Regions from separate parts of the Ruminococcus sp. 5_1_39BFAA genome, predicted to be linked through region 1. Evidence: riboswitches for the same ligand, from Rfam matches in the RefSeq annotation. Region 1 holds a riboswitch; each other region holds the start of a gene.
The links. A riboswitch is a leader RNA that binds a small molecule or an ion and turns the genes downstream of it on or off. The one in region 1 is predicted to bind FMN.

Region 1 (7,620 bases):
CTTGGCTGTCAGAGGGTGCATTTTTAACGATTACCCCTACTCAAAAAACGATAGGGTGCATTTGCTTTGGATTTATGGTATTCTATGGTAAAGCACAGCGATAAAATATGATCTTTTTGAAAGGTGAGGTATTGAATATGAGCAAGGTATTAGTAGCGTATTTCAGTGCCAGCGGCGTAACAGCGAAACTGGCAGAACGGCTTGCAGAGGCTATCGGAGCAGATTTACATGAGATTCAGCCGGAGGTTCCATATACGGATGCTGATCTGGACTGGATGAATAAAAAGAGCCGCAGCAGTGTGGAAATGAATGATAAGTCATTCCGGCCTGCTGTTGCAAATAAAGTAGAGAACATGGAGCAGTATTCTGTGATTTTCACAGCCTTCCCTATCTGGTGGTACGTCGCCCCGACTATTGTGAACACGTTTTTGGAGCAGTATGATTTGTCCGGAAAGACGATTATTCCATTGGCAACTTCTGGCAGCAGCGGTATGGGGAACACAAACAAGGAACTGGCGGTTTCCTGCCCAGGAGCAGAATTAAAGGAAGGAAAGAGATTCCCTGCGGATGCAAGTGCGGAAGAACTGAAAGCATGGGCAGAAGGATTCGGGATTTAAAGAAAAGACTGATAAACTTATCAATATAGACCCATAAAGTTATCTTTCATGACAACGAATAATAAGAAATCTATGGTAACATCCTACCCGTAGTGGTAAATTATTCTACAGGAAAGGGTGCGAAGCATGGAAAATGAAGTATATGAAAAAGACTACGGAGAGGAATTCCGGGAACGAAGTGATAAGTCAGAGAGAAAGGATTTTCTGGACACATTAATGGAGGTTGGGTTCTTTCAGAAGTACCAGGAAGAAATGGATAAAATCCCAAAGCGTGTGGTTCCTAAAGAAAAAGCGGATTATGAATACCTGCTTGGGGAGTGTGATGCTTACGTCCGGCAGTTCGGAGGAAGAATCCGGGGCGAGGTGGATTACCAGAAATGGCAGGCAACCATTGATTTATACTTGAAGCATTTTGAGTTCTGTGATCGGGAGGCATTAACACTGCTAAAGGAGATCGCAGAGCGGGCGGAGAATGTGACATTTTCGACGAAAGATGGGATGCTAAGGATGTCGGTGTTCATTGGGTATTTTGATGAGGTGTATTAAAAAAAGGCTGCTGGCACATGAGAAGTTTTCATATATCAGCAGCCTTTTTAAAGGGCGTTTTGCAAAATGACGAGGATAGCTGCTATTTCTTGTTGACAGGGTCGAATTTGTATCCATATCCAACTACAGTTTTAATGAAATTCAACCCATCTTCGTATGTTGCAGTTTTCTTCCTCACTTGAAAAACTGTGTTTTCCACAGCATGGAAATGGTCGTTTGCTGCTTCGTGCCAGACTGATTCATAAATCTGCTCCTTTGTGAAGATAATGTCAGGGCTGGAATAGAGCAGATATAAAATATCAAATTCTTTTGGAGATAAGTATAAAGCGTGGCCGTCAATTTTCACCTCATGTTTTTGAGCGTTCATATAAAGCCGTGAGCTGATCCGCCGGATGCCATAAAACTCTTGCACAGCAATACAGTCCAGACGGATTTGTTCCAGCAGCAGGGAAAGATTGTCAAATTTCTGCGGAGTGCGCAGCCTTTTCATAAGTTGAATCTCCATCTTCAATCCATAGATATCCTTATTGAAATTCAGAAGATGGGTTTCCACAGATATTTCCCCATCATTGCTGATGGTAGGCCGGGGGCCGATGTGCGTAATGCCGTAGTAGGTTTCATTTTCCAAAGTGGCTGTGGCAATATAAACGCCTTCAGGAGGAAGGCCCTTTTTGTCTGCAATTTTTAAATTTGCAGTCGGCATCCCAATTAGTTTTCCTATTCCGCGTCCGTGTATGATAGTTCCCGCTGTTATAAAAACAGGGATAAGATTACTCGCCTTTTTCATAGATTTACCTCATATGATTTCATTCATGGACAGAATGAATAATGTACAGGTGACAATAACGAGCATTGAAAAAAGGAATAATCCAAGATGTCTCTTGCCAGAGGCATTGACGGGGGTGGCAAGGTATCCTGCTTTTCTCAGAGCTGTTATCACTGGTTTATATAGCAGAAACGTGAATCCGGAATTCAGTCCCGCCTTTAAGAGATTATATGGAAGAAATGCCGGGAGCATCAGTCTGGCAACGGCTTCTCTGGGGTATCCCATATAAAACGGAGTGATGAGGTAATTCCACAGCAGCATGACAACAACCATTGTAAGGCTGCCAACGCACAATCCGGTAACAGCGCCTGCTAACGTATGCTTCTTTTTATAAATCAAAGAGGTGGTGCAGGCAAAGGAGCAGGTGGATAAGATATTCATTAAGCACCCTAATATGCCGGTTTCACTTATGGTTACCATTTCAATCAGAGATACAATGACGGACACAAAGCAAGAGGTCATCGGTCCCCAGATCAGACCTCCTAATGTGATGATGACATCTTTGGGATCGTACTTCAGAAAAAGCACGACGGGTATCCGACAGGCAGCAACGGCTATGTAGGCGATGGCGCACAGCATGGCAGTTGAGGTAAGCATTTTTGTTCTTGTATTCATTCAGATTTTCTCCTTGAAAAAATTAACACCTTAAAGAATGTCTTTCAGGTGTTAAGGAATATTTACAGAATATCAAGAAACATATATTCTGTGATATGCACGATCTTCTTCTATCCAGACTGTACTGTTGGTTTTGGAATTGCACCAAATCATGCACATATGTGCTTGCGGACTGTACCGCCAATCGGGAATTCTTGCCCATTGGATATCTTTTATCCAATAAGAGTCACCCTGCCCTGAAGACTTCTTATTCAGCTGTCGGAATCAATCATACCTCTTAAAATGCTGTAAGGCAATAGAAGAAGGGGATTTCGGAAGTATTTCGGAAGTATCAGAAGATGGAGTGGATATAGGAAAAAGATACTTCCATGGCGGATTCTTTTCAAGGGGTTATTACTATCGCAGCAGTGGCATACTGCCTGTGAGCTTATTGACTTTTTTCTTAGGACCGCAGATGGCAAGACCGAAGTATTGCAGAGTGCTTTCTGACACGTCCCCCATTTTTGAGATAAATTCATCATAGGTTTTACAGCCCTGTGCCAGATCGCTAAAGTCAATCACGGTCAAGTCCTGAAAGTCAGGTTGATAGAGCTTGTCACGGATTGCTTTGATGATTTCCGGTGAGCCTTTCAAAATTGGTACGGGAAATTCAATGATGCCGAGATGTTCGTTTCCACTCTGGTCTGTAACATTCGCACCGACCACCTCCGGCATCTCTTTTCCCAGGGTGATTCCCATGATAGCCGCCGTATTTGCAATAATGCCAAGCGGGAGATTTGCGTCAATGACCATGACGCATTTTTCATTCTGTAAATCCATTTCAGATTGCCTCCTGTTTTTGTGTTTTTCCTCTGTATTCAGAAAGGAACAGTCCGATCAGTGCTAGGACCGTACCAATGCCGGACATCACGGTTACTTTTTCTTTTAGGATAAGGGCCGATGTGATAACTGTGATAACCGGAATTAAGTAAATGTAAATGCTTGTTTTGACAGCGCCCAGAACCTTCACAGCCATGTTCCAAGTAACGAAACACAGTGCGGATGCGCCCAGACCTAAGAAGATCAAATTTCCCAGGCAGACTGGATTTGTGAACCGTTCTGCTCCAATGCGGCAATCAAACAGGAATAGTGCAGGTATCATAAATACGATTCCATAAGCAAATACTCGTCTTGTGGTCTGGATGGTGTGATATCCAAAACCGCTGATTTTTCGGGTGAGTACAGAGTAGCAGGCCCACACGACTGCTGCAGCTGCGGCCAATAAGTCACCGATGGGATTTAACTGCATCTTCACACCGTTAAAGCTGATCAAGCAGATGCCGACTATCGCAACTACAAATCCGATGAAGAAATTTGCACGCAGCTTTTCTTCCTTTGTGAACAGGTGGGTGAGCATTGCTGTGAAAAAGGGTGCTATAGAGATAATCACACCTACGTTGGAAGCCATTGTATAAGTCAGGGCAATGTTCTCCAGCAGATAATACAGGCACACGCCGCACAGTCCCGCCGCTGCAAAGACAGCTTCCTGCCGTTTGGTAGTGCCTTTCATCCGGTGGGGATAGACGATCAGCAATGCCAGAAATCCCAGGATAAACCGGAAGAACAGGATTTCTATCGGCTCAAAATCCACTAACAGCACTTTGGTGGAGATGAAGGTGGTTCCCCATATCAGGATCGTTACCAGCGCCGCCAGATGCCCGGTTGCTTTTTTACTCATCCGGCGTTTCCTCCTTCTCTAAAAATATGTCACGGTAAAGGCCCGGAGCCAATCCGATAAATCGGTTGAAATAGTTCGTGAAATGACTCTGGTCAGAAAAGCCTGTCTGCAAGGCTGCCTCTATCGGAGGCACACCCTGTTCCAGAAGTTTCTTTGCTTTGCCAATGCGTATGTTCTCTAAGTAGCTGTATGGTGTGACGCCTTTGGACTTGGTAAAGGCCCGGAGCAGCGTGGATTTGCTAAGACCAGCATAACGGCAGATCTGATCTAAATAAATCCGGTCTGCGAAGTGCTGCTCCATAAAATCGCAGGCTTTTTCAATTTCTTCCCTGCATTCCGGGATACAGCTTTCAAAGGGCTGCCCGTACCGTTGAATCAACAGAGATATGAGGAGCAGCAGATTTTCTTCCTTACCGAATTCACAGGAGCCTATCATGACCAGTTCGTGGAGCGGATGCAGATAGCAGGTCACTTCTTCATCGAAGATCACGGTTTTGGAAAAGCCGGGGAGTTCCCTTTTCCCGGTCACTTCTTCTGCCAGGTCCAGCATGACTTCTTTGGTAATGTTAATTCCTCGGTAATCCAATGTGCCATCATCACTCTGTACACAGGCATGATTGTCTCCGGGATTGAAAAGAACAATATCACCTTTTGCTATGGTGTATTCCTGATTGCGACAGGAGAGGCATCGTTCCCCGTCCTCAATAAATCCAATCACATAATATTCATGGAAGTGGTTTGGAAATGGCTGCACGATTCCCTCAAAACGGTATGCCTCAATCCGAAGCTCATCATCATAAACCACCGTCCTTGTTTCTTTCTTCATGTGTGTTCCCTCCCTTGCTGTTCTTCATTGTAGCATTTCAAAATGCAAAAGGCTTGTAAAATATCTTCATTTTTCATGGCTCACTGGATTGCTGTCTTTGGATATGGTATGCTGTAGGCAATCAAATAGCGGAGGTACGAGTATGGAAGAACAGCAGAATCCATTGACTTATGAAATTATCAAAGCGGCGGTTGCCGGGGAAAAATGGGCAACAGAAAAGTTATTGCACACTACGATTCTTATATTGAAGAGCTTGCCACAGTAAAAGAGAAGCAGCCGGACGGCAGCGTGAGAACCTTTGTGGACGAGGATATGAAACAATCCATTATTCTAAAACTGCTGGAGAAGATACCGGACTTCCCTTTGGAGGAAGCGGAGAGGATAGCAAAAGAGGAAACAGATGAGGGGATATAATACTTGCGTATAGTGGTGTCTGATTTTACAAAGTATCGGGCTTGAAAACGGTTCGAGGGTACATTATGTGGTAGAAAAGCCCGGAATAAGCCCTATATGTGGGAAAAATCCGGTTCATACAGAAATCAGAGTACATAAAATTTGTGTGTTTCTTGGACGAACGGTTCATACTCATGGAGAAATAACAGGGTGGGGTAAACTTCTGAAAAAGAAGCCCCCACCTTTTCGCGTAACTAAGAGGGTGTCCAAACTTTTCCGCAAAACGGAAAATGCGGTTGTACCTTTTCGCAAAAGAGGATTTGAAGTAAATCTGCCGTGGACTCTTTGTTGAGAAAAACGCAGAGTTACGGTATAATATCGGTTGAGATTTATGTTTGAGGTGACAATGATGCTACATATAGCGGTAAGCGATGACGATACAGTGATTCTTTCTAAAGTAGATGAACTTGCGAGGGTGTTTTTCAGGACGCATTGTGTGGACTGTAAAATTCAGACATATCAATCCAGCGAGAATCTGTTGTACGATTTGCAGGACGGGATTAATTATGACCTGCTTCTTTTGGACATAGAGATGCCGGGAATTGACGGGATGGATTTGGCAAAGGTAATTCAGGATACTATGCCCGCTGCAAAAATCATTTTTATTACTTCCCATTTGGAGTATGCGATTACAGCTTACGAATTTTCTGTATTCCGGTATATTCCAAAGACGGTCATAGAGGAAAAATTGCCGCCTGCGTTGGAGGATTATTATAAGCTGTACCGTCTGGAAAGAAATGAATTTTACACGGTTGAGATCAAAAATCATGTGGAGCAGTTACCGTATAGAGAAATACTGTATATTCTGAAAGACGGGAAATATGCTGTATTTTATTTGAGGGGAGGAAAAACACAATCTGTACGAAAGACGCTGGCACACGTCTTTGAGGAAATAAACAAAGAGTATTTTTGCTTTGCGGACAGAGGGTGTATTGTGAATCTGGCAAATGTAGTAGGGCTGGATGATACTGGAATCCTTTTGCTGGATGATCAGCATATTATAATTAGTAAAGCGAATATTCCAGAATTTAAGATTACAATGCTCAAATTTTGGGGGAAGCAGATATGACGGGAATACATATTTTTGTCGAATGGATCGCAGCCTTTATAGAAATAATTCTATACCTAAGTATTATTGCTACAATTTCAGAAAGTCAGTTTCAAAAGAAGAAGCAAATAAGATATTTTGTGCTGTTGGCAGCTTTTATTGCGGTGGGAGTTGTCATGTTGAATCTGATTGACTTGTCTATTAGTTTCCCTACCCTGATATACAGTGTGATTGTGTTTGCTTTGGGAGCACAGATACTTTATCGTGGCAGATTTATAGAGTTTTTGTTTCTGTCCATAGGGTATGTTGCATTTCTAACTTTTGTGGATATGACAAGCGTATTCGTGATGACGCAAACAGGTATGGAATCTGTTGTGAATCAGATTCTTTCTGGTTTTAGTGTGAAAAGGGTGGCTTATATTGCTACAATAAAAATTTTTGAAATATTTATCGTTATTCTACTTTGTATGTTGCTTCGGAAACGAGTGATTCCTAAAAAAGAAAAAGGATATACTGTTACAGTGATATGCTTAGTGTTGGGAAGCGTAGGAAGTGTGTATTGGGTGATCCAGTCCGAGATCCTTGTAGGGTTCAAGTTAAATTTCTTTCAGATTATGCTGAGCTTGAGCGGCACCCTTCTGGTATGTACTACATATTTTTTCCTTCGATTGAGGGAAGTTAAAAGGGAGCAGGAGTATACAGAACGGAAGAATCAGTTTTTGGAGAAAAATTATATGGCTGCAAAAGAGTCATATGAATCGAATGCAAGGCTATATCATGATATGAGGAATCATTTTACTCTGATACAGAATTATCTGGCGGATGCAAAAGTTACGGAGGCACAGGAACATCTGGGGAAGATCATTGGGGATCGTACTGCATTTTCTATAGCACAATGGACTGGAATTGAAGCAGCTGATTATATAATAAGTCAGAAGGCTGAAATGGCCAGAAGCCAGGGAGTTCATGTGG
Region 2 (7,620 bases), on a different contig from region 1:
TATAATTATTATTTTCAGTTTACTTTAACAGGTTATGGTAAAGACATAGAACCAAATTTACCAGATAAAAGAAAAGTATTGATAGATGCTTTTAGGAACTTATCTTTAAAAATCGGAAAGGATAAAATTATCTGGAGATATGATCCGATTGTATTTACAGAACAATATACAGAAGAGTATCATGTTAAGGCTATTCGAACGATTGCAAAATCATTGTGTGGATATACAGATAAAGTTGTGATAAGTTTTGTTGACTTATACGCAAAAACAAAGAAGAATATGCAAGGAATTAATATGATTAATTTAGAGAAGCATAGAATAGAGGAATTTGCATCAAAATTATCGCAGATTGCAAGAGAAAATAAAATGAAAATCGCAACCTGTGCAGAAAATATCGATTTGTCTGCATGTGGAATTGAACACAATAGTTGTATAGATCAGCAGTTGGTAGAGCAAATAATTGGTTGTAAGATAAAAGCGCAAAAAGATAAAAATCAGAGAGGTGAATGTGGATGTATTGAAAGCGTAGATATAGGTTCATATAATACATGTGTGAATGGCTGCAGATATTGTTATGCTAATTACTCTGATAATAAAGTTAAGGATAATTGGAAGCTGCATGATCCTAAATCGCCTATACTGTGTGGTGAAATATCAGATAAAGATATAATAACAGAACGTAAATTGAAATCTCTTAAAATTGAACAAATAAGTATATTTGATATTGCAAATGAATATGGGGATAATCTGTGTTAGCAGTTTGGTTGGACTGGTAGTACAGCCATATTCCCCCTCGGGGTAAAAGCAGTGGTGGGAATTGTATTTTGACTGACTTTTTAGCAAAAGGTTATATCTTACCATCTGCTTTCATGATATACTGAAAACAAGAAAGAATCGGAGGTTATGAAAATGGGAATTTGGATGAAGATACACTAACAGCAAGGCTTAGTGTTTGACAGCCTTGCTAATCCAGTACAGACAACGAGTATTGATTAGGAGGCACAGAATGTCATATTTTGTTTATCAGGCAAAAAGAATTTATTATTCAGAAGCAGGAAAGGGAAATCCGATTGTATTTTTGCATGGAAATACAGCATCATCCAGAATGTTTGAACCGATACTTTCGTTGTATGAAGAACATTTTAAAGTAATTCTTGTAGATTTTCTGGGACATGGCAGGTCAGACCGTCTGACTGAATTCCCAGCAGACTTGTGGCAGGAGGAGGCACGACAAACCATTGCTTTGCTGGAACATCTGAATTGCGGAAAGGTAAGCCTTGTAGGAAGCAGCGGCGGTGCATGGGCGGCAGTAAATGCAGGCTTGTTGCGTCCGGATTTGGTGGAAAAAGTAGTAGCAGACAGTTTTGATGGACGGACTTTGGGAGAAGATTTTGCACGGAAACTGATCAATGAGCGCGCAGGTGCAAAGCAGGATGAGCAGGCAGTCTGGTTTTATCAGTGGTGTCAGGGAGAAGACTGGGAACGGATCGTGGATATGGATACGAAGGCGCTTGTTCAATGTGCGGAAGAAAACTTGCCTTTATTTTTAAAGCCCATGTCAGAATTAAAGGTTCCTCTTTTACTCATGGGGAGTGTCGGGGACGAAATGGTGAGACCGGATATACTGAGTGAATATGAAGCCATATCCGGGAAAACAGGGGCAGAGATCTGCATGTTTTCGGGCGGTGGACATCCGGCCATTCTTTCTAATGCAGAGCAGGCAGCAAAAGCAATACGGAAATTTCTGAATCAAAATGATGCGAAAAACGATTGAAACATGACAGATAATTGTCGCATTTATTATGATACGATGAAAAGTAGAAAAGCTGTATTTTGAAATGGAGAAAGGGCATGGGCAATCAGGGGATATTGACAATATCAAATCGCTCATGCCTTTTCTGGCAGGAGGATTTGGGATGATGCAGAATGAGAAGAATAAAACCAGTGATTTGAAGAAGATACCGGGTGTGGGAGCAAATATGGAACAGCATCTGCAAAATATCGGAATCCACTGCATTGCAGACTTAAGGGGAAAAGATCCGAAAGAATTGTATCGTCTGGATTGTATAAAAAAGGGATTCCAGGATGACAGATGTGTGTTGTATGTATTTCGTTGTGCAGTATATTTTGCAGAACATGAGCGGCATGAGCCGGAGAAACTGAAATGGTGGTATTGGAAGGATAAGGATTATCCGGAAAGATGTGAAAATCAATGATTCGATATGTAGCGAAAGAAGATATTAACAAGGTACTTTCCATGATGGAGCAAGTGAGGGAAGCATTCCCCGGATATCAAGAGGCAGAATTTCTGGAAGCACTTTATAAGGCCATAGACTGTAAGGAGGCGTTATTGGAGGAAAAGGAGGGCAGACTGGCGGGAATGCTTACTTTTTCTTATCAGGAAAAAGAGCTTACGTTCCTGGCAGTCATGCCGGAATTCCGAAAACAGGGCGTGGGAAAACGACTAATTAAACGGATGGCAGAATGCTTTGAGGATGGGGAAGTGGTTCATGTGATTACATTCCGGGAAGGAGACCGGAAAGGAATGGCTGCACGTTACTGTTATCATTCGTGCGGATTTGTGGATGATGAAGAACTGGTAGTATTTGATTATCCATGCCAAAAAATGGTTCTGAAAGTAGAGCACGTAAAAGGCTAAACAGGGTCGGGGGAGAGACATTTTGAAGGATTTTACAAGATCAGATTTATTGTTTTCTTTGTGTGGATTAAATTGCGGGTTATGTCCTATGCACTTGGACGGGCATTGCCCTGGGTGCGGCGGTGAAGGAAACTTTATGAAGTTGTGGTGACGAATCATCTGTTGGAAGAAGTCGGGCAATATGTATCTGAAAAGTTATAGATGCAGGTATCCGGTCAGTGATGCCGACCTATCATAATCCAGCAGGATGGAAAGCTTGTATTATGAACATGAACGATGAGATGATTCTGCCGCAGGAATGTCTGTAAAAGGGAGAAATATGAATATTATATTAAAAAAAGTGGAGGAAACTCAAAAAGAGATTTTATACAGGCTTCTGCAATATTCCTTATTTGAGGAAAGCCTGAATGACCAAAATGATATGAATGAAGATGCGCTATTTGAATATCCGTGGTTTGAAAACTATTTCACAGAAAAGGACAGAGAAGCCTGCTTTATAAAGGAGCAGGGGAGTGAAAGGCTGCTGGGATTTGTCATGATCAATACCTACATGCAAAAGGGCAGCTCCGGTCACAGTATTGCAGAGTTTATGGTACTTCCGAAGTTTAGAAGGAAGAAAATCGGAAAGGAGGCAGCAATTATGTGCTTTGAAAAATATCCGGGAAATTGGGAGGTTTCTCCATTCTGTGGAAGTGAGCAGGCATATTTATTCTGGAAAAATGTGATTGATGAGTATACGGGGGAAAATAATGAGTACGAAGATGGGATTTTTTTCTTTTCCAGATATTAAAACAGGGAAAAGTTATTTACCGGATAGCGAGATGGAGGAACTCTTTTGGAAAAATGGACGGATAAATGGAAAACAGGGTTTTGTTCCGTGGTATCTGAGAAAATAGATACCACGGGACGAAACCCTGTATTTTTTGGCAAAAGCTGGTTATCGTGAGTTTTTTGCTTTGTAATCTTCGCCCCAATCCCACATGGCATCCAGAATAGGCTTGAGACTGTAACCAAGCTCTGTCAGTGTATATTCTACATGGGGAGGAACTTCCGGGTAAACGGTACGGATTACCAAACCACTTTCTTCCATTTGGCGAAGCTGTGCAGTCAGAACTTTCTGCGTTACATGTCCGATAGATTTTTTTAATTCTCCGAAGCGTTTGGTTCCGGGTAATAAATCACGCAGAATCAGCACTTTCCATTTATCACTGATTAAGGTTAAAGTTGTCTCTACCGGACAATCCGGTAATGCCTTTGCTGGTTTACCGGCAATTTCTTTTGTGGTTTCCATGTAATGAACTCCTTTCATAGTATCTTATAGGTAACTATAGCACAATATTGTGCTTACTTTACGAAATGGCTGTACGGTTTTATTATAGGATCATCAGGAAGGAAAAGCAAGCAATTCCGAACAGAAAAGAGGAAAGCGACAGACCGGTAAAAGCATGGTTTCCTGCTGGTAACTATACCACAATATTGTGCGTACTTCTCAGAAAAAAGAAGGATTGCTACAATAGAATCAACAAAAGCGAAAGGCTATAAACAAATTTGGAGGTAAGTACAATGAAGAAAGTAATCGAATTTTTAAGTGAGAATCCTGTTCAGTATCTGGCAACCGTAGGACGTGATGGAAAAGCAAAGTGCCGCCCGTTCATGTTCTCAGGGGAAATGGACGGTAAGCTGTGGTTCTGCACCAACAACACAAAGGATGTTTACAAGGATATGCTGGAGAATCCTGAAATTGAGATTTCCGTTTCCAGTCCGTCCTATGCGTGGATTCGTTTGCATGGCAAGGTTGTGTTTGAAAACAACATGGCAGCAAAGGAAATGTGCATCGCAAACCCGATCGTCAAGGGACAGTATCAGACCGCAGATAACCCGGTTTTTGAGGTATTTTATCTTGAAAATCCTCATGGTGTGATTGCGGATTTTTCCGGCAATCCGCCTTATGAATTTTAAGAAAATGCTGACTTATTCAGCAAAAAAAGAGAAGCAATCTTCGGGGCAAGGTGTAATCCCTGACCGGCAGTAAAGTCTGCGAACCGCTGATCAGCGGCTGATGTGGTGAAATTCCACTACCGACGGTAAAAGTCCGGATGGAAGAAGATATGACAGGAGAAGCCCCGCAGGAAGAAAAGACCTGCAGGGCTCTTCTCTTAATCCAAATCATATCTCAAACAGGAGAATTATGAATAAAACAATTTCATTACCAGTAAAAAAACAGAATACGGCACCTGCAGTAAGAAAAGTCACTATGGTAGCCATGCTTGCCGCAATATCATATATTATGGCTTTTGCGGAATTTCCGGTTCCGCTTTCGCCGTCTTTCGCACGAATGGATTTATCTGATTTTCCCGCTCTGATCGGGGCCTTTGCGTTTGGCCCATCTATCGGAGTGATGATTGAACTTGTTAAAAACGGCCTTCAGTTGTTATCAACTTCTACAGGAGGCGTGGGAGAGCTTGCTAATTTTCTGATGGGTTCCTCTTATGTCCTGACTGCGGGCCTTATCTATAAATGGCATAAAACAAAGAAAACAGCAGTGATTTCCTGCATTGCCGGGAGCGTAGTCATGGGGATTACAGCAGCGGTCACAAATTATTTTATCCTGCTTCCCATGTTTGAAATGTTTATGCCAATGGATCAGCTCATTGAATCATTCGGAGTGTTTATTCCGTTTATCAATACGAAACTGGATGTGGTATTATATAATGCTTTTCCATTTAACCTGTTAAAAGGACTGGTGATCGGAGCGTTTACTATGATGGTCTATAAGCGCCTGACACCTGTGCTGAAAGGAAATCGTTGAAAGGGGTGTTTCGAATGCAGACAAAAGATTATTTGAGATTACTGGTGGAGCAGATACATTCTGCTGTGATTGCAACGATCAGCGCTGACGGACATCCGCAGACCCGTGTGATTGATATGATGCTGTGGGATGACAGGGGTGTCTACTTCCTGACAGCAAAAGGAAAGGCGTTTTATGAACAGTTGATGAAGCAGAAATATATTTCCCTGTCTGCCACAAAGGATAAATATTCTATTTCATTGCGGGGAGAGATTGCCAACATCGGAAGTGAAAAGCTGGATGAGATTTTTGAAAAGAATCCTTATATGAAGCAGATCTATCCGGAAGATACCCGCAGTGCGCTGGAGGTTTTTGCGGTTTATGAAGCGGAAGGGGAGTTCTTTGATATCAGTGATCCTTCCCATGTGACACGGGACAGTTTTGTGATTGGAAATATCCAGAAGAAACAGGAAGGCTATTTTGTGAGTGAAGGATGTATCGGCTGTAAGCTATGTTACTCTGTCTGTCCGCAGAAATGTATTGATATTTCCCAAAAACCAGTTGTGATCGAACAGAATCACTGCCTGCACTGCGGGCGTTGTGCGGAAATCTGTCCGAAACAGGTAATTGAAAAGAGGTGAGAAGGGATGAACCAGCAGGAGCGGAGAATCTATTTAATCCAGGAACTGTTAAAAGAAAATAAGGCATACAGTGAAATGAAGATTCCTGAAAAGTCAGGGGAACAAAAACAGCTTTTGCGCGGGCTTATGAATATCCGGATGCCCGGATTGGCAGGAGAAGAATTTTTAAAAATACAGGATGAGTATCTGCAGGAAGAAATAAGACGGAAAGGAATCACGGAAATAGACAGCCTTGTTCCGGTTCGGGATGGAATCTATCTCTGGCAGGGAGATATTACCACGCTGCGGTGTGATGTCATTGTCAACGCCGCCAACAGTCAGATGCTGGGCTGCTTCTGCCCGAACCATGGCTGTATCGACAATGCTATCCATACCTTTTCCGGCATACAGCTTCGGGCGGTCTGCGCGGAACTGATGGAGAAGCAGAGTCGTGAAGAAAAAACCGGGGAAGCTAAAATCACACCGGCATTTAATCTGCCATGTAAATATGTTCTTCACACCGTTGGACCGATCATCAGAGGAAAACTTACCGAAAAGGATAAAAGGCTGCTGGCTTCCTGCTATCGTTCCTGTCTGGAGCTTTCAGAAAAAAATCATATAAAAAGCATTGCCTTCTGCTGTATTTCAACAGGAGAATTTCATTTTCCCAATGATAAGGCAGCAGAAATTGCAGTCCGGACAGTGAAAGAATATAAGAGACAGACCAAGAGTGGAATTGAGGTGATATTTAATGTTTTCAAAGATTTGGACAAAGAAATCTACGGAAAGCTACTCACAGCAGATTGAACAATTACGGGCAGAATTTCAGCAGGCGGACGCAGTGCTGATCGGAGCGGGTTCCGGTCTTTCCGCATCGGCGGGATTTACTTATAGTGGGGAGCGCTTTCAAAAATATTTTAAAGATTTTGCAAAAAAGTATGGGATCCGTGATATGTATTCCGGCGGATTTTACCCGTATTCGTCTCTCGAGGAATATTGGGCATGGTGGAGCCGTCATATTTATTATAACCGCTATGTAGACATTCCAAAGCCAACCTATCAGAAATTGCTGGAGATCGTGAAAGACAAAGACTATTTCGTACTCACAACGAATGTGGATCACTGCTTTCAGAAAGCAGGATTTGACAAAAAGAGGTTATTTTATACCCAGGGAGATTATGGCCTGTGGCAATGCTCCGATCCATGCCACCCAAAAACATATGATAATGAAGAGATTGTCCTGCAAATGCTAAAGGAACAAAACGATATGCGGATTCTGAATGAATTGGTTCCGCATTGCCCTGTCTGTGGAAAACCAATGACCATGAATTTGCGTTGTGATAATACCTTCGTGCAGGATGAAGGCTGGTATGCTGCACAGGACAGATATTCGGATTTTTTGCTCCGGCATAAAGGATTAAGGGTACTTTATCTTGAATTAGGGGTTGGAGGCAACACCCCGGTTATTATTAAATACCCCTTTTGGAAAATGACAGCAGGGAATCCAAAGGCCAGTTATGTTTGCATTAACTATCAGGAAGCATATGCGCCGC
Region 3 (7,620 bases), on a different contig from region 1:
CGTTCCTGTCGATCACAACGTAATCAAGACTTGTGTGGTTTTTATGGTTTTCCATTGAGTTCCAGTCTCTCTGTACGGACTGGACGGCCTCATTTACCGCAACTGCATCCTGCGAATTATCCGGATCCTGCACTGCAAAACCAACCAGAGCTATGATTTCCACTGCAAAGGCCAGTATCAGACAGATCAGAAGCACACGCTTTTTCATTGCTTTTCCCCCACAAACTTATACCCATCTCCCCAAACCGTAAGAATATATTGGGGTCTTCCCGGCTCCCGTTCAATTGCTTCCCTTATTTTCCGGATATGTACGTTCAGTGTTCCATCGCCTGTAAACTTATCCTCCCAGACTTTTTCAAACAGCTCCTGTTTTGAAACTACTCTGTTTTCATTTTTGATCAGATAGGACAGCAGCTTAAATTCAAGTGAGGTCAGTCTGGCTGTTTTTCCGTCAACCAGCACCTCCCTTGCACCAAAGTCCACCTTTAGCCATCCGTCCGTATACCCCTTATTCACACTCTGACCATACCGCCTCAGCACCACTTTTACCTTTGCTAACAGAACTCCCAGCGAATAAGGCTTTTGCACATAATCGTCCCCTCCGATATTCAGCGCAACGATCTTATCATCATCGCTTGTCCGTGCAGAAATAAACAGGATCGGGATTTCCGTTTTTTCACGCAGTTCCCGGCACAGCTCAAAGCCACTGCTGTCTCCAAGGTTGATATCAAGCAACAGCAGCTCTGCCGTATTCTCCCGGAAAAAACTCCTGCAGTCTGAGGCATTGTATACCACAGCCGTTTTTACGCCAAACAGATTAAAATATTCCGCTGTGCTGTCTGCCAGCAGTTCCTCATCATCTATGATCAAACAATCGTATTTCATTGCTTCCCTCCCAAATATACTGAGTCTATCATAACTGTTCAAAGGGATAATAGCAAGCAGCTAACTGGAGTACTTTCCTATGAAACAAAGAAAAGCACCTGCCTGTGACCTGTAAAGCCAAAGGCAAGTGCCCGCTAAGCTCATATTCAGTTAATCCTGATCAGTCTCCCCGAAGGATCACGCGGATTCTCTTATAAAGTACAAATACAATGACAGATGTCAGCGTGTATTTAAACAGGTTAAACGGCACAAGGATCATCACTGCAAACCCAAACAGGTTGTGTACACTGCTATGTACGGCAGTTCCCATCTCAATGAAAGCCTCCACAGGCATTCCGAATGCTTTTCCGTATGCCGGAAGTAATATAAACGCATTTACAAAACATGCCAGGATGGTCGTGAGAACTGTACCTGCAGCCATTCCCATCACAGCGTGTTTTCTGGTCTTTACATGTCGGTAACGGTAGATCAGCCCTGCCGGAACCACATATGCGCAGCCGAAAAGGAAGTTTGCCACATCACCTACACCTGCTGTCATGGTGCCTTTTGTCACCAAGTGTACCAGAATCTTTACAAGTTCAATGAGTACACCTGCGATCGGTCCCATCGCAAAAGAACCTACCATGACAGGAATCTCAGAAAAATCAAGCTGGTAAAAGGAGGGGGCCAGGAAAGGAAGTGGGAATTCAAAATTCATCAGTACTCCTGCCACGGCTCCCAGCATTGCCACCTGTGCAATGGTCCTGGTACGGCTTCTCGCCATTACGTCTCCGTTTTTCAATACTTGTTCACTCATACTGTTCGCTCCTTTGAAATTATTCTGAAAGAAAATTTCTGCAAGTTTTCCCTGTAGCTTCCGGTGCCACCCATCTTCTACGGAAAAAAAGCCCCGGGCGTAAATCCCGGGGCGCTGAGCACGTAAACATGAAACTATGAATCGCGTTCTTCTCTCATCCAGACTATACTGTCGGTTTTGGAATCTCACCAAATCAGCCGCCAAAGCGGGTCGCGGACTATACCGCCGGTAGGGAATTTCAAAGCTGCTATGACCTCGATCACCCTGCCCCGAAGAAATTTTCTTTTACGGACTATATTATAAACCTATACAGTATGGATTTCAATAGGGTTTCGAAATTTTCTTTACAATATGAAAAAATTGTGCTTAAATGGTACTGTTCACTTATCGTTACTAAATATTAAGGAGCAAAAATATGTCACCATCAACAGAAAAATCTTCAAACCTTACTGTAAAATATGCCTTCATCCAGGGCTTTTTCTGGATGAATTTCGCTGTGATCATGGGCTTTAGCAGCCTTTATCTTCTGGATGTTGGCTTTTCTAATACACAGATTGGCCTGCTGATCGCAGCGGCGGGAATCATTTCGGCAGTGCTGCAGCCGACCATCGCCAGCTATGCGGACAGCCCATCAAGTCCCTCCCTGAAAAGGATCGTATCTGTGTTCACGATCCTTGTGATCGTTATGGGGCTGCTTCTTATATTCAGCAAAGGCTCCCTGTTGCTGACCGGACTGCTTTACGGCGGATGTATCACCATCTTGCAGCTTCTGACCCCTTTAGTGAACGCGCTGGGCATGGAAAGCATCAACCAGGGAAAGCGCTTGAATTTCGGCGTTTCCCGTGGCATGGGCTCCGTGGCTTATGCGGTTGCCGCCTATATCCTCGGCATTGTGGCAGACCGGACAGGCGCAGGTGTTGTACCTGTGGCAACGGCTGGAGTATTTGCTGCACTTTTCTTCTTTTTGATGGTCTTTCCTTTTCAAAAGACTGTATCCGAATCGTCCAAAAAGGAGAAAAATAGCCAAAGCCCTCTGTATTTTTTCAAAAGATATCCACGTTTTGCCGTTGTATTGATCGGCTGTGTCCTTCTTTACATAAGCCACGTTCTGCTGAACAGCTTTACCTTCCAGATCGTGGAGAGCAAGGGCGGGACCAGCGCAGAGATGGGATTTTCCATGGCCCTTGCTTCGCTGATCGAGCTGCCCACCATGTTTCTCTTTGGCTATATGCTGAAAAAAGTCCGCTGTGACATCTGGTTCCGGATTTCCGGCATCTTCTTTATGCTGAAATGCCTGGGAAGCCTGCTTGCGCCAAATATGCCCGTGTTCTATGCAATCCAGCTTTTCCAATTGCTGGGCTGGGCGCTGATCACCGTCTCCTCCGTGTATTATGTAAATTCCATCATGGATTCCCGGGATGCGATCAAGGGCCAGGCGTATATGACCATGACCTATACCCTGGGCAGTGTGCTTGGCGCCTTACTTGGAGGCCCTCTCATTGACAAGGCAGGCGTAGCTGCCATGCTGACCTTCGGTACAGCAGCGGCTGCTATTGGCATGATTATCCTGCTTTTTGCCACAGAAAAAACCTCCGAAATGCCGCATTGAAGTTAAAGAAACACCCGGTTCAGTTCTCTTCTTTTTGATGTACGTGAACCTCCAACTGGTTGTATGGGATCACGATTCCCCTGTTGTCAAATTCCTCTTTGATACGCTCATTCAGGCGCCATTTCGCAGGCCAGTAGCGGTCTGTGGGGACCCAGACCCTAAGCGCCATCACAACAGCGCTTTCACCCAGTTCATCCACACATACTACCATATCCTTATCATCTTTTGTATCCGGATCCTCTTTTAAAAGCTCTTCCAGGGTCGCCTTTGCAAGACGTACATCCGAATCATAGGATATTCCTACCTTAATTTCCAGCTTCCGCATATCCCTCGCGGTCACATTGATAATGGTACTGTTGGACAATGTGCCGTTTGGGATTACGATATGCTTATTGTCAACGGAAAGCAGAGTGGTATAGCAGATTTCAATCTTATCTACGGTCCCTTCGCATCCCTTTGCCTGATCCTGAACAATGTAATCTCCCACCTGAAAGGGCTTGAACAGCAGAAGCATCACGCCTCCCGCCAGGTTTGACAGCCCTCCCTGCAGGGCAAGACCGATGGTAACACCGGCTGTTCCCAAAAGGGCCGCAACAGAGGATTCCTCCACCCCAAACTGAATGGCAATACTAAAGATCAAGATCATATAAAGCATGAATTTTGCCAGGGAGCCAACAAACTGGATCACACCCTTGTCCACTCCCGCACGTTCCATGGAATTCCTGACAACCTTCAGCAGCCATTTTATCAGCTTTCCGCCCACATAAAATGCCGCGATCGCCAGGACCACCTTGATGCCAAAGCCTGCGATATCCGGAATATGATCCTTTATATACTGCTGATACCGGTTTACATTGGTCGTGATTTCCTGCACGGTTTCTTCCACAGTTTCCTGATTCAAAACCTCCGCTGCATACAAAGGTTTTCTATACACCAGCCCCATCATCCGTTACCTCCTGCCATAAGCAGACTCGCCAGCACTGCCTGTATGATCAGAATCACCGGAACTCCCACACGGAATTTCGGTTTTCTCGTCTTGTGGCGGAAGCACCGCATACCAAGCAGCGCCCCCACTGAGCCTCCTGCTGCTGCCAAAAGCAAAAGCTGAGACTCCGGCACTCGCCACATATTTCTCCGCGCCCTCTGTTTATCGGCCCCATAAACCGCAAACGCCAGGACATTGACTGCCAGCAAATATATGCTTAAAATATCAGACATTACTTATTAATCCCTTTCATGGAAAGACTGATCCGCTTTTTCTGTAAATCCACACCCAGGACACGTACCTCCACAACATCTCCCACGCTTACCGCTTCCAGCGGATGCTTGATAAACTTATCGCTCATCTGAGAAATGTGTACCAATCCGTCCTGATGCACACCGATATCCACAAATGCTCCGAAATCAATTACATTTCGCACAGTTCCCTTTAAGATCATGCCCTCTTTCAGATCCTTCATATCCAGCACATCGGTGCGGAGAATGGGCTTTGGCATCTCATCACGTGGGTCACGGGCAGGCTTTTCCAACTCCTTCACAATATCACGAAGGGTAATTTCCCCGATTTCCAGCTCTTTGGAAAGCTTTCTGTAATCCTTGATCTGTCTGGAAAGGCCGGAAAGCTTACCGCCTGTGATATCCTTTGGCTCATAGCCCAGCTTTTCCAGAAGCTTTGCTGCCGCCTCATAGCTTTCCGGGTGGACACTGGTGGCATCCAGAGGGTTTTTTCCTCCTGCAATGCGCATAAATCCGGCGCACTGCTCAAATGCCTTCGGGCCAAGCTTTGCCACCTTCAAAAGCTCCTTCCTGCTGGTAAAACGACCGTTCTCCTCGCGGTAGACCACAATATTCTTTGCGATTGCCTTGCTGATACCTGAAATATATTCTAACAGGGAAGCCGATGCGGTATTCAGATCCACTCCAACCTTGTTTACGCAGTCCTCTACTACGCCTGACAGCGCTTCCCCAAGCTTTTTCTGGTTCATATCATGCTGGTACTGCCCTACACCGATGGATTTCGGATCGATCTTTACAAGCTCAGCCAGCGGGTCCTGCACACGTCTGGCAATGGATGCAGCGCTTCTCTGTCCCACGTCAAAATTCGGGAATTCCTCTGTCGCCAGCTTGCTTGCGGAGTACACCGATGCACCTGCTTCATTTGTGATCACATACTGCACCTTCTCATTGGGGATCTCCTTCAGCATTTCCACGATCACCTGCTCTGACTCTCTGGAAGCAGTGCCGTTTCCAACAGAAATCAGGGTAATGCCGTATTTTTTGATCATTTTTTTCACAGTATCTTTCGCTGCCTTGATCTTCGCTTCGTTAGTCGGCGCTGTGGGGTAAACCACTGTTGTATCCAGAACCTTTCCTGTCCCGTCAACAACTGCCAGCTTACAGCCTGTACGGAAAGCCGGGTCCCATCCAAGCACTACCTGGCCTGCAATTGGAGGCTGCATCAATAGCTGCTCCAGATTTTTTCCAAATACCTTGATCGCGCCGTCTTCTGCTTTTTCTGTCAGATCTGCCCTGATCTCCCTCTCGATAGCCGGACCGATCAGCCTTTTATAGCTGTCCTCCACTACTTCCTTTAATACGGGTGTTGTAACAGGATTGTCCCTTGTGATCACCTGGTGCTCCAGATAACGGATAATATCTTCTTCCGGTGCATTTACTTTAACTGTCAGGATTTTCTCTTTCTCACCCCGGTTCAGCGCCAGAATCCTGTGGCCTGCAAGCTTCTTGATCGGCTCCTGGAATTCATAGTACATCTCATACACAGACTGCTCTTCTTCATTCTTTGCAGCAGAACTGATGCTTCCTTTATCTGTTGTCAGATCACGAATGCGGATACGGTAATCCGCCTCATCGGAAATATGCTCCGCAATGATATCCTTTGCCCCGGCAATGGCCTCTTCCACCGAATTTACTTCTTTGTCCGCAGAAAGAAATGCCTGCGCCTCTTCTTCCAGTGCTTTCTTTGTCATCTGCAGCATGATGATATTTGCCAGAGGTTCCAGTCCCTTTTCCTTTGCAATAGTCGCGCGGGTACGCCGTTTCGGACGGTAAGGGCGGTACAGATCCTCCACGACCACCAGCGTCTGGGCATCCAGGATCTGTTTTTTCAGTTCAGGCGTCAGCTTTCCCTGTTCCTCGATGCTTGCCAGAACCTGATTCTTTTTTTCCTCCAGGTTTCTTAAATAATTCAGACGCTCATACAAGTTTCGGAGCTGCTCATCATTAAGCGTTCCTGTGGCTTCCTTGCGATATCGGGAAATAAAAGGTATTGTATTTCCCTCGTCAATCAGCTTTACAGCCGCCTCAACCTGCCATTTCTGCACGCCCAGCTCTTGCGCAATTACCTGAATAATATCCATTCTTCACTCTCCTCTTAACAGTCTGAAAAGGGTGCCTCCGGAGGGCACCCTCTAGTAATATCTTATCAAGCCTCGGAATCGTCTCTGTATTCCGGGATGTTATATCCTGGATTTTCCGGCAGAGTTTCCCTATAGTCAAACTCCCCTCTTAAATCCCTGTAAAAAGCCGCCGATGACATTTCCATATACGGAATGATCCATAAAAGCGCCAGATACAGCGTAAATACGGATAAAAATAATAATGGGATAAAGCTGATCTGCAAAAGCAGATATCTGCCCAGATTTCCCTTCATCAGCCTCATGCTTTCCTTCAGCGCTGCAATTCCTCCCAGCTCCACATCATCAGCCATAATATAAAAGGTCATGGCAAATGGCAGGCTCACCAGCAGATTCAGCACAATGGAAAGCAGCATCAGACCCATTACTTTTGTCATCCACGCCATCTGCTCTTCCAGCGTAACGCCCATGTCTGTGGCAAAGCTCACATAATAATAGGGAATGGCCGTCACCACCTGGATGATCGCCAGCACAAATCCGGCAATGATAACCCGGTCAGGCTGGTTTTTAAAAAAGTAGATCAGATCCCCCAGAGAAAACTCTTTCTCTCTGGCGATATTTAACTGCATATAGCAGTAGCCTGCAGAAAAAATCCCGGTGATCAGTGATACCACCAACAGGAATATCTCGCTCAGGATCAGATTCAGGATACCGCTGCCGCCAAACAGTCTGGTCGCCATCCTGCTTCCCAGGGCATTCAGCCCAAAAACCGCCAGCATTCCCAATATCATGCTGCCAAAGCATCCCTGCAATGACTTTTTCGCATAGGATTTGATCGTTCGTATACTTTTTTTCATATAATAAATTTCTCCTTAGTTGATCCGCTTGCTTCCCCAGAAGAACAAGGCTACCGTACCGGGACCAGTGTGGCTTCCGATAGTGGTGCCCACATAGTT

Region 2: linked by a shared signal. The riboswitch ahead of ACESZH_RS20205 (ECF transporter S component) and the one ahead of ACESZH_RS23160 (ECF transporter S component) in region 1 are both predicted to bind FMN.
Region 3: linked by a shared signal. The riboswitch ahead of ACESZH_RS01790 (ECF transporter S component) and the one ahead of ACESZH_RS23160 (ECF transporter S component) in region 1 are both predicted to bind FMN.

The regions. Positions count from the first base shown of each region.
Region 1 is NZ_CAXSVO010000055.1:1,353-8,972, reverse strand. It holds gene ACESZH_RS23175 (flavodoxin) at 138-617, shown strand; gene ACESZH_RS23170 (hypothetical protein) at 744-1,163, shown strand; gene ACESZH_RS23165 (riboflavin kinase) at 1,246-1,950, opposite strand; gene ACESZH_RS23160 (ECF transporter S component) at 1,960-2,604, opposite strand; FMN riboswitch at 2,703-2,852, opposite strand; gene ACESZH_RS23155 (DUF2000 domain-containing protein) at 3,001-3,423, opposite strand; gene ACESZH_RS23150 (DMT family transporter) at 3,425-4,321, opposite strand; gene ACESZH_RS23145 (helix-turn-helix domain-containing protein) at 4,314-5,147, opposite strand; gene ACESZH_RS23140 (helix-turn-helix domain-containing protein) at 5,352-5,561, shown strand; gene ACESZH_RS23135 (LytR/AlgR family response regulator transcription factor) at 5,947-6,669, shown strand; gene ACESZH_RS23130 (GHKL domain-containing protein) at 6,666-7,620, shown strand, end outside.
Region 2 is NZ_CAXSVO010000031.1:875-8,494, reverse strand. It holds gene ACESZH_RS20240 (DUF1848 domain-containing protein) at 1-756, shown strand, start outside; gene ACESZH_RS20235 (alpha/beta fold hydrolase) at 1,007-1,774, shown strand; gene ACESZH_RS20230 (helix-hairpin-helix domain-containing protein) at 1,917-2,216, shown strand; gene ACESZH_RS20225 (GNAT family N-acetyltransferase) at 2,213-2,659, shown strand; gene ACESZH_RS20220 (GNAT family N-acetyltransferase) at 2,979-3,449, shown strand; gene ACESZH_RS20215 (winged helix-turn-helix transcriptional regulator) at 3,597-3,950, opposite strand; gene ACESZH_RS20210 (pyridoxamine 5'-phosphate oxidase family protein) at 4,223-4,618, shown strand; FMN riboswitch at 4,651-4,771, shown strand; gene ACESZH_RS20205 (ECF transporter S component) at 4,848-5,468, shown strand; gene ACESZH_RS20200 (4Fe-4S binding protein) at 5,483-6,088, shown strand; gene ACESZH_RS20195 (protein-ADP-ribose hydrolase) at 6,095-6,874, shown strand; gene ACESZH_RS20190 (NAD-dependent deacetylase) at 6,819-7,620, shown strand, end outside.
Region 3 is NZ_CAXSVO010000001.1:402,134-409,753, forward strand. It holds gene ACESZH_RS01780 (ATP-binding protein) at 1-208, opposite strand, end outside; gene ACESZH_RS01785 (response regulator transcription factor) at 205-885, opposite strand; gene ACESZH_RS01790 (ECF transporter S component) at 1,046-1,681, opposite strand; FMN riboswitch at 1,824-1,962, opposite strand; gene ACESZH_RS01795 (MFS transporter) at 2,097-3,290, shown strand; gene ACESZH_RS01800 (mechanosensitive ion channel family protein) at 3,310-4,236, opposite strand; gene ACESZH_RS01805 (DUF1294 domain-containing protein) at 4,233-4,508, opposite strand; gene ACESZH_RS01810 (Tex family protein) at 4,508-6,667, opposite strand; gene ACESZH_RS01815 (DUF975 family protein) at 6,733-7,521, opposite strand; gene ACESZH_RS01820 (DegV family protein) at 7,537-7,620, opposite strand, start outside.